One region of the Cytobacillus sp. BC1816 genome, then DNA from elsewhere that is predicted to be linked to it. Evidence: riboswitches for the same ligand, from Rfam matches in the RefSeq annotation. Region 1 holds a riboswitch; the other holds the start of a gene.

Region 1 (5,309 bases):
TGTCTTCAATAATAACTCTGGCGGTGATGCGGCAGACAATGCTAAACAAATGATCCGACTTCTTGATATCGAATACCAGCAGCTCGCTCCCAGACAGCTTGATTTATTTTAAGCGGTGCCAGGCACCTATACCACTTCAGCTAACGGGTATAGGTGCCTGGCACTTTCACCCTTTTCCTTGTCCGTACATATTGTGTAAGGAAAAAGGAAAGGAGTGGCGGCAAGTATGATTGATTTAAAACCGATTGATATAGAAGGCCATACTTTTTTGAGTGTATCGGTGCAATTGCCGAAGACCAATCTGCTTGTGGTAACGAATGATAAAGGGTATATCATGTGCGGCGCCCTTGATGTAGCTCTGCTGAATGAGAAGCTTAAGGACCGCAAAGTAATTGCCGGCAGGGCGGTCGGCGTAAAAACCATAGAGCAGCTGTTAGATGCCCCCCTCGAATCTGTCACATATGAAGCAGAGGAACTGGGCATTATTAAAGGGACGATAGGAAGAGATGCACTTCTTAAAATGATCTAAAGGCATGCCTTGATAGGGATGTCTTTTTTATTGGATTTATATAAAGAGCTTCTACGGACACAAACTATTTTATCTGGAAAAAATCAGCTATCCGCACATAAATTTTTTTATCCGCACCTAAAAAACGGCTATCCGCACCTAAAAAACATAATGGAGTAAAAAAGCCCCGGAGTATAGAAAAGCACATTAAAGTTATCCTTAAAAACGGCATAAGAATCCATTTTTATAAAAAATTTGAGAACTTCCGCCAATGCTGGAATTTTGTCGTATAATGTAAATAAAACCAAATTATACCCGAAATATAAAGTAGCACTGAAAAAAGGATATGGGAGATACATATGAGATTAGCAGCAACCAATACAATTGAGACTGGCAGCGTTTTGGCCAAGGCTATATATAATGACAAGGGTCAGGTCCTCTTGCATGAAGGTGTGGAGCTGGCTGATAAATTAATATACAAATTGCAGGAAATGGGTATTACTTATGTGTATATCAGGGATTGGCGCACTGAGGATATCCAATATAAGGACCCTCTGACTGCCAAAATGCGAACGAAGGCTATCGAAACCATAGAATCGGTTCTGAAGGGTGTAGAAGCAAATAAAGATCTATCAGGCTCTTTAGTGATTGAGAAAGCCTCTAAACGGCTATCAGGGCTAGTTCGTCAACTCATCGGTGAAATAAGGGGAAATAGAGAGCTGCTTACGATCCTATCAGATGTTTATACATATGACCACTATATTTTCACACACTCCCTGAATGTAACCCTTTATTCTCTGGCAATCGGGATGAAACTTCAGCTCCTGCCAAAGGAACTTGAAATCCTGGGGCTAGGTGCTATTCTCCATGATGTAGGGAAAATGAAGGTGCCAGCAGATATTCTTTTGAAACCGGGTAAATTGACAGCGGAAGAATTTGAATCAATAAAGAAGCACCCTGAAGTTGGATTTAATATATTAAGAAGAGTAGAGACGATTCCGCTCCTTGTTGCACATTGTGCCTTTCAGCATCATGAGCGTTTGAATGGCACCGGCTACCCGCGCGGCCTTGAGGGAGACGAGATACATGACTTCGGCAAGATTATTGCGATAGCCGATGTATTTGATGCAGTAACATCAAATCGTATTTACAGACAGGCTATGCTTCCGCATGAAGGTCTGGAGATTTTATATGCAGGGGCAGAAAAGTTATTTGATAAAAGGATAATTGAAGTTTTTCGTCAAGCGGTTGCTGTATATCCTGTGGGTGTTACAGTCGAGCTGAATGATGGCCGGAAAGGCGTTGTCTGCCGGCAGAACGCGGGTCTGAGTGATAGGCCTGTCATACGCGTACTTGAAGAAAAAGGCAGGAATGTCGAGCCATATGAAGCAGATTTGAGGATTGAATTGAATTCTGTCATTATAGGATGCGATACGACTTTTGTACAACAATAAACTATTTTGGATTTTTGAGCCTAGTTCCCTCCTTTACAGCATACATATAGCTTGTAAAGGGGGGATTTGTTTTGGCAAAATTTCGCGGCCGGCTGCCCCGGAAAGGTCCTCTGCCATTTCGTTATGTATTTCTATTGACCTTTATATTTTTCGTCATCTCAACAGCTGCCGGCCTATGGATTATCAACGAAGGGCTAAAGCCCACACTCATGAGCTATGCCGATTCACAGACAAGGAAAATCGCATCATTGGTGATAAACAATGCGATTAATAAAAAAATTACCAATGTGATGGATTTGGAAGATATGTTTGAAGCAAGTGAAAGCGGTGTTGTCAGCATTAATGTGGAAAAGCTGAACAGGGTCAAAGCGGAAGTAACCGAACTGGTTCAGGATAATATTAAAAAGGCGGAAAAGGGCGATTTGGATGCATTGGAGTCCTTTACAGACGTGGAAATTAACACGGAACAAATGCAGAATACAAATGGAATTGTTTATTACGTGCCGCTTGGCCAGGCAACCAATAATGCGCTCCTCGGAAACTTGGGTCCCCGGATACCGGTAAAATTTAATGCAGTTGGATCTGTTACCTCCAATTTTATAACTGAAACAAAGGATCACGGCATTAATAATGTTGAAGTAAAGGTACTGGTCCGTCTGGATGTGCAGGTTCAAATCATTATTCCCTTTGCCACTAAAATTATCACTGTACAGGAGGATGTACTGGCCGCTTATGGCATTTACCCGGGAAAGGTCCCGCAATTTTACAATGGCGGAGGGGGCACCTCACCTTCAATAGAAATACCGGCCGGCCAATAACACTTGCAAATAGATTAGTATTTTGATAAAATTTCAATATAATTTCATAAAAACCTTATCATATCCGATGGGGTAGAGGCGCAAGATTCAAGAGTACGCTGTGCGAGGATGACAACTAAGACCGCAGCCGAAAGGGAATGTTGCCGAAGCATGATTAGTGAGTCAGAACTAATCTTGCTGGGGTTACTTCAAATAGGAGTAACACTGTCATTATGAGGGGAAAGTATGAATATACTTTGTCAAAGCCTTCATAATGGGGAGCTACAGATCGTGATGGAGAAACTAATTACTTCAAAAGAGTAATGATAGATTTTTCTCTATCGTTACTCTTTTTTTATTTTGACTCTGTCATCATCCTTGTTGTTCCCCTGATTGAAAAACGGACACGCCTTTAATGGAGTGATCCAAAAAAACAAGAGGAGGACAAGTAATGGCAAACACGATTTTCTCCCTGCTGCCGCCTTTGGTAGCAATCGCCATGGTTATCCTGACCAGGCGCGTATTGCTGTCATTGGGAGTGGGGATCGTCACAGCCGCATTATTGCTGGCTGAATTTAGCATCACAGAAACATTCAGCATCATTTGGGATGCTGTAAAGGGAATTTTTGTTTCAGACGGAGAGCTGAACACCTGGAATGTATATATTATTCTATTCTTGCTTGTATTAGGAGTTATTACTGCATTTATATCTATTTCAGGCGGAAGCCGCGCATTTGGAGAATGGGCGATGAAGCGTGTCAAGACCCGTGCAGGCGCACAGATTGTCGGAGCTGTTTTAGGTATTATCATATTCATTGACGACTATTTCAATGCTCTGGCAGTCGGCCAGATTTCACGACCGATTACAGACCGCCAGCGTGTATCCCGGGCGAAACTTGCTTATTTGATTGATTCGACTTCAGCACCTGTTTGTGTGGTTTCTCCAGTATCAAGCTGGGGAGCATATATTATTGCGCTGATTGGAACTATCCTTGCTGCCCATAATGTGACCGAGTATTCCGCTTTCTCGGCATTCATTCAAATGATCCCAATGAATCTTTATGTATGGACTACACTTGCTATTGTGTTTATTGTAGCATTAAGAGGCATGGAAATTGGGCCAATGAAGGTTCATGAGAAGCGTGCAGTTGAAGAGGGGCTTGTAATGGATCCTGAGAAGCCTGCACCTGGTGAACTCAAAGACGACCTTCCAACAAGTTCAAAAGGATCGGTTGGGGATCTTGTGTATCCGATTATTGCCCTTGTCATTGGTACAGTAGGTGCAATGCTTTGGACGGGATCCCAAGCGGTTGAAGGAGATGCGACGCTACTGCAAATCTTTGAAAACACAGATGTTTCAAAGTCTCTTATCCTTGGTGGCCTAATTGGTTTGTTTATCTCTATTGCATTATTCCTTCGACAGGCATATGTTTTAAAAGGAGTTAACGCAAATGTTTTTGGAGCAGGGGTATGGGAAGGCATTAAATCCATGCTTCCAGCTGTTTATATCTTACTGTTTGCCTGGGCGATTGTTGATTTGATCGGCCGTCTGGAAACTGGAAAATATTTGGCTGGTATTGTGGAAAGCTCCAATATGAGCACTTCCTGGCTTCCATTTTTACTCTTTGTCATAGCAGGCATTATGGCTTTTAGTACGGGAACTTCATGGGGATCTTTCGGCATCCTGCTTCCGATTGCTGGAGACATTGCTGCAGCAACGGATATCACGCTGTTATTGCCGGCTATGTCAGCTGTCCTTGCTGGAGCGGTTTTCGGAGATCATTGTTCACCGATTTCCGATACAACGATTCTTTCCTCAACTGGGGCAGGCTGTAACCATATAGACCATGTGATGACTCAGCTTCCATATGCCTTGATTTCAGCAGGGATCGCAGTTATTGGTTATTTAATCGTCGGGTTTACTGGCAGCACTGCTATCGCATTACTTACAGTGGCTGTTCTTGTAGCGGCATTTGCTTTCCTTGGCCGTGGCAAAAAAGAAGCCTGGCAGGAAAATAGGGCTAGTTAAACCTATAGAAAAAGGCTTTCTCTTTGAGAAGGCCTTTTTTTGTGTTCATTCATCATTATAAAAGGGGTCCCCCGGAAGGGACCCTTTTAATTATAGGTTGTCATTATTTCTTCCATTAAGAGAACGATTTAAGTCTTCATCGTCAGTAACATATTCACGGCCGCCTTCAAGATGTACTTCTTCTTTCTTAAGATTTTCTTTAACCTGCTGCGTTTCCTGAACTTCCCGTTTGCCTACGATAATCTCTTCAGTGACAACGGGCTTTTTGGAGACTTCTACACGCTCTTCTGTAATTGGGATCCTGATTGTTTCCTCATCTGATATAGGTGAGGTGCTTGCACCAGTTTGATCATCCACTTTTCTTCTTTCTACATACACTTCTTCATGCTCTACCGGTACATTAATTGCTTTTTGTTCTTCCACAACGTCTTTATGGATTTCAACCTCTCCGGCTTGAACACGTTCTTTTGACACATCCAGCTGTTCTTCCCGAAGTTTTAATGATTGTTCATCTTCTTCAG
Region 2 (5,309 bases), 350 kb from region 1:
GCCGGGCTGTTATTTGATGAAAGACAGGCAGGGAACCATTATATACGTGGGGAAGGCAAAAATCCTGAAAAACCGTGTAAGATCCTATTTCACAGGCTCACATGACGGAAAAACATTAAGACTTGTTAATGAGATCGTAGATTTTGAGTACATTGTCACTTCTTCAGATATGGAAGCATTGATCCTTGAGATGAATCTGATCAAGAAATATGATCCGAAATATAATGTAATGCTGAAAGACGATAAAAGTTACCCTTTTATCAAATTGACGGCCGAACGCCATCCCCGTCTGATTACAACCAGAAAAGTAAAAAAGGACAGGGGAAAATACTTCGGACCTTATCCCAATGTGCAGGCTGCCAATGAAACAAAAAAGCTGCTCGACCGAATTTATCCTCTCCGCAAATGTTCAACTCTTCCGGACAGAGTTTGCCTTTATTATCATTTAGGCCAATGTCTTGCGCCATGCGTGAAGGCCGTAAGTGAAGACCAGTATAAGCAAATGACAGATGAGATTGCAAAATTCTTGAATGGCGGATACAAAGAGATTAAAAAAGACCTGACTGCAAAAATGACAGCAGCTGCAGAAGAATTGGACTTTGAAAGGGCGAAGGAGCTCAGGGATAAAATTGCCCATATCGATGCAACGATGGAAAAGCAAAAAATGACAATGACAGACTTTACAGACCGGGATGTATTTGGATATGCGGTTGATAAAGGATGGATGTGTGTTCAGGTATTTTTCATCAGACAGGGTAAACTCATTGAACGGGATGTATCAATGTTCCCTATTTATAATGAGCCGGAAGAAGAAATCTTAACTTTCCTCGGCCAGTTTTATATAAAAACAAACCACTTTAAACCGCGTGAAATATTGGCACCGGATTCGGTTGATGCTGTAATGGCAGAACAGCTTCTGGATGTTAAAGTGCTAAAACCGCAGCGCGGACAAAAAAAGGACCTGGTGAAGCTTGCTTATAAAAATGCAAAAATTGCTCTCCAGGAGAAGTTTTCTTTAATTGAGCGTGATGAAGAACGGACAATTAAGGCTGTAGAAAATCTGGGGGATCAGCTTGGAATCTATACTCCTCACCGGATAGAAGCATTTGATAATTCAAATATCCAGGGAACGGACCCTGTTTCAGCCATGATCGTCTTTATTGATGGCAAACCAGAGAAAAGAGAATACCGTAAATATAAAATTAAGTCCGTTAAAGGCCCTGATGACTATGAATCCATGAGAGAAGTGGTCCGGCGCAGATATACAAGGGTATTGAAAGAAGAGCTGCCGCTTCCGGATTTAATTATGATTGATGGGGGAAAAGGGCATGTTGAAGCTGTACGGGATGTGCTTGAAAATGAGCTCGGACTGGATATTCCGATTTCAGGCCTGGTGAAGGATGAAAAGCACAGGACTTCTCAGCTCTTATTTGGTAATCCTCTTCAAATTATTCCGCTTGCAAGGAACAGCCAGGAATTTTATCTGCTTCAGAGAATTCAGGACGAGGTGCATCGTTTTGCGATTACTTTTCATCGCCAGCTTCGTGGAAAAAGTGCCTTTCAATCTATTCTTGATGATATTCCCGGAATAGGAGAAAAACGAAAGAAACAGCTGCTGAAAGCATTTGGATCTGTAAAGAAAATGAAAGAAGCACCAATTGAGGAGTTTAGGAAAATAGGCATTCCTGAGAATGTTGCTGATGAATTGAAGTTGAGGCTTGAGGAACAAAGTGGAAATCCTAAGTCATAAATGGATATAGACAGAAAATTTCAGATATGTTATACTAATTCAAACTTTATATCAATATCACTTTATAGCGATAAAGCGTATGTTCATTTAGTTCAAACAAAGTTTCTGGACTGTGAACCGAATCGTTAAGTGAAGGTAGAGGTGCGAACTTCATCAGTAAAAGCTTGGAGAAGAATGAGCTTCCATGAAAAGCTTTGAAAGGGTACGTTCGCCGAAGTGGAGAAAATCTCATCATTTTTTCTGCTGGTTCTGCATTGAACAAATGCAGGATTGTCAGGACAATGCCGTCCTGGAGAGCTATCTCACTGTGTTTGCTCATTTTTATACTTTGGCTGCACAGCAATGGGATAGTAAACTATTCCATTGCTTTTTTTATTGCCCAAAAGGGTATTTTAAAGTTAAGGCCATTGTCAAATACAGCAGAGTGAACTGTCATGCTTCACTTACATAGGACGGCAAATCACAAAGTTACTAGTTCTTTAGAAAGAAGGGAAAGCTGTGGGAATCATTGTGCAGAAATTCGGGGGCACCTCCGTGGGGACTGTAGACAGAATTCAAAATGTTGCCAATCGGGTAATTGAAGAAAAAAATCGGGGAAATGATGTTGTTGTGGTTGTTTCGGCAATGGGCAAAACAACTGATCAGCTGGTAGGCATGGCCAGGGAAATCTCCCCCTCACCTAATAAAAGGGAAATGGACATGCTGCTAACAACCGGCGAACAGGTGACCATCTCTTTATTGGCGATGGCTTTAAATGCGAAAGGTCATCCCGCCGTTTCTTTTACAGGGGGGCAGGCAGGTATTAAAACAGAAGCAGTCCATGGCAATGCGAGGATAGTGAATATTGATCCGGGCACCATTCAAGGTGAATTAAACAAGGGGAAAATTGTGATTGTGGCAGGCTTCCAGGGGATGACAGAAGATGGTTCCATCACCACACTTGGACGAGGCGGTTCTGATACAACGGCTGTTGCACTGGCTGCAGCACTTAAAGCTGATAAATGTGATATTTATACTGATGTTACCGGGGTATTTACATCAGATCCCCGCTATATAAAGAATGCCAGAAAATTGTATTCAGTATCTTATGATGAAATGCTTGAACTGGCCAATTTGGGGGCAGGTGTGCTCCATCCAAGAGCAGTCGAATTTGCTAAAAATTATGGACTTCCCCTTGAAGTGCGTTCAAGCCTTGAGAAGGAAGCCGGAACAATCATTGAGGAGGAAGTAAAAATGGAACAAAACTTAGTCGTGCGCGGTGTGGCTTTTGAGGATGATATAACAAGGGTGACGATTCTTGGCCTTCCTAATTCACTGACTGGATTGTCTACTATTTTCTCGGCGCTTGCCAAAAATCGCATTAACGTTGATATCATTATCCAGAGCATGACAGAGGCTCAGACGACAAACCTTTCATTTTCAATAAAGAATGAAGATCTCACAGATACAGTAAAAGTGCTGGAAAAGCATAGAGAACAATTAAATTATGACAGAATTGAGTGGGAATCCGGCCTTGCTAAAGTTTCGATTGTTGGCTCAGGCATGATTTCCAATCCGGGTGTGGCTGCAGAAATGTTCGAAGTACTTTCCGCGAATGAAATAACGGTGAAAATGGTAAGCACATCAGAAATTAAAGTATCGGCGGTTGTTGAAAACAGCAAAATGATTGATGCAGTTGATGCTTTACATGATGCATTCAAGCTGTCGGTTTCTCCGGTTAAGGCTTAATTCCAGGAATATCAAACAATAAGCTATCAAAATTGATAGCTTATTGTTTGTACATATGATATTACTCAGCAGGATCCTTTTTGTCCCACTTCACTGTAATAAGGATTTTGCCAGTTTTTTTGCGGGGATGTTCGAATGCCTCACAAATGACTTCTTTTTGAAGTTCAATCTGCTGGGCTATAAATCCGGCTTCAAGCTGAAAGGAGCAGTTATGGTTCTTTTTGCAGCGTTCTGCAATCAGCTGGCTTGATAATTCCATTTCAATTTCATGTTTCGATTCGTTTGCGATGGAAAGATTTCCCCAGCCGGCATTTATAAAAAACTCGGCAATCTGGCCGGCTGTTTCCAGAGGATACATGCGTGCGATCCTTTTGCCGGCCCAATATAAAATTTCCGGTGCTTCATTTCCCAAAAGGTCATGCAGCAGCACTTCCCGGATTAGTTCATAGCCAAAAACCGGAACTGACTGTATGTGATTTTCATTAGTGGATTTCGCAGATGCTAATTCGCTCAATAGTCTCCCCTCTTTCTATGATTCTATTATATACAATATGCTGAGGGAGTTAATATCAATTCGGGAAAAAATAGAACGATTTGCATAGAAATAATTACTATTTCAGTATACTGGAGAGCAGCAACTAGGTCAGATTGAACCACAGAATAATATATGTTTTTTAGCCGTAAATATTTTTTAAAAATTTTATTAATATGGAACATTTTATGTATCCGTTTTCTTGACGCTCTATTATCTTGGGAGTAAAATGGACATGTCACATAATTGTAAGAAAATGAATAACATTTTCGAGATGATGTCCTGAGCGGGGGCTCAGCATCATTTTTTTAAAATCAGGGGGGGAAAGTTTATGGCAGGTAATCGTGAGTTTTTTAATCGCAGATTGCATTCATTACTTGGGGTTATACCGGTTGGTTTGTTTTTGGTGCAGCACCTTGTAGTGAACCATTTTGCAACAGGGGGAGAGGAATCTTTTAATAATGCAGCGCATTTCATGGAAAGTCTTCCATTCAGAATATTCCTTGAAACGTTTGTAATCTATCTACCTTTGCTGTTCCATGCAATCTATGGACTTTATATTGCTTTTACTGCAAAAAATAACGCAAGCAGATATGGATACTTCCGCAACTGGATGTTTATGCTGCAGCGTGTTTCAGGTGTCATTACACTGGTTTTTGTTGCATGGCATGTTTGGGAAACACGTGTACAGGCTGCATTTGGAGCAGAAGTTAACTTTCAGATGATGGAGAACATCCTATCTAATCCATTTATGTTCTGGTTCTATATTATTGGAGTCATTTCTGCGATTTTCCACTTTGCTAATGGGCTTTGGTCATTCCTTGTCAGCTGGGGAATTACAGTATCTCCTCGTTCACAGGTTATTTCCACTTATGTAACGATCGGAATTTTCATTGCATTATCTATTGTTGGTGTACGTGCTCTTACAGCATTTATTTAAAGCCAATAAAAGACTATTAGACTTCGGGTTTATAACGTGCCAATAATATTGCAGCTTTGAGAGCGGTCTGGCTTTAAGCGCGATAGGCAGGCGCTCTGCGCTTTTCAAAGTTGTATTAGTAATTAGGGAGTGAGTCACTATGGGTAAAGGAAAGGTTATAGTTGTCGGCGGCGGTTTAGCCGGTTTAATGGCGACAATTAAAGTTGCAGAATCCGGGACTCCGGTTGAATTATTTTCTTTAGTGCCGGTTAAACGTTCTCACTCTGTTTGTGCCCAGGGCGGCATCAACGGAGCGGTAAATACAAAAGGGGAAGGCGATTCTCCTTGGATTCATTTTGACGATACAATTTATGGCGGAG

The links. A riboswitch is a leader RNA that binds a small molecule or an ion and turns the genes downstream of it on or off. The one in region 1 is predicted to bind lysine.
Region 2: linked by a shared signal. The riboswitch ahead of ACR42H_RS21555 (aspartate kinase) and the one ahead of ACR42H_RS23280 (Na+/H+ antiporter NhaC family protein) in region 1 are both predicted to bind lysine.

What each region holds. Positions count from the first base shown of each region.
Region 1 covers NZ_CP195611.1:4,580,365-4,585,673, reverse strand. The annotation lists gene ACR42H_RS23300 (DUF72 domain-containing protein) at 1-112, shown strand, start outside; gene ACR42H_RS23295 (YunC family protein) at 227-529, shown strand; gene ACR42H_RS23290 (HD-GYP domain-containing protein) at 868-1,962, shown strand; gene yunB (sporulation protein YunB) at 2,034-2,780, shown strand; lysine riboswitch at 2,846-3,052, shown strand; gene ACR42H_RS23280 (Na+/H+ antiporter NhaC family protein) at 3,211-4,788, shown strand; gene ACR42H_RS23275 (YsnF/AvaK domain-containing protein) at 4,879-5,309, opposite strand, start outside.
Region 2 covers NZ_CP195611.1:4,232,323-4,237,631, reverse strand. The annotation lists gene uvrC (excinuclease ABC subunit UvrC) at 1-1,750, shown strand, start outside; lysine riboswitch at 1,879-2,058, shown strand; gene ACR42H_RS21555 (aspartate kinase) at 2,249-3,478, shown strand; gene ACR42H_RS21550 (YslB family protein) at 3,540-3,992, opposite strand; gene ACR42H_RS21545 (succinate dehydrogenase cytochrome b558 subunit) at 4,342-4,950, shown strand; gene sdhA (succinate dehydrogenase flavoprotein subunit) at 5,090-5,309, shown strand, end outside.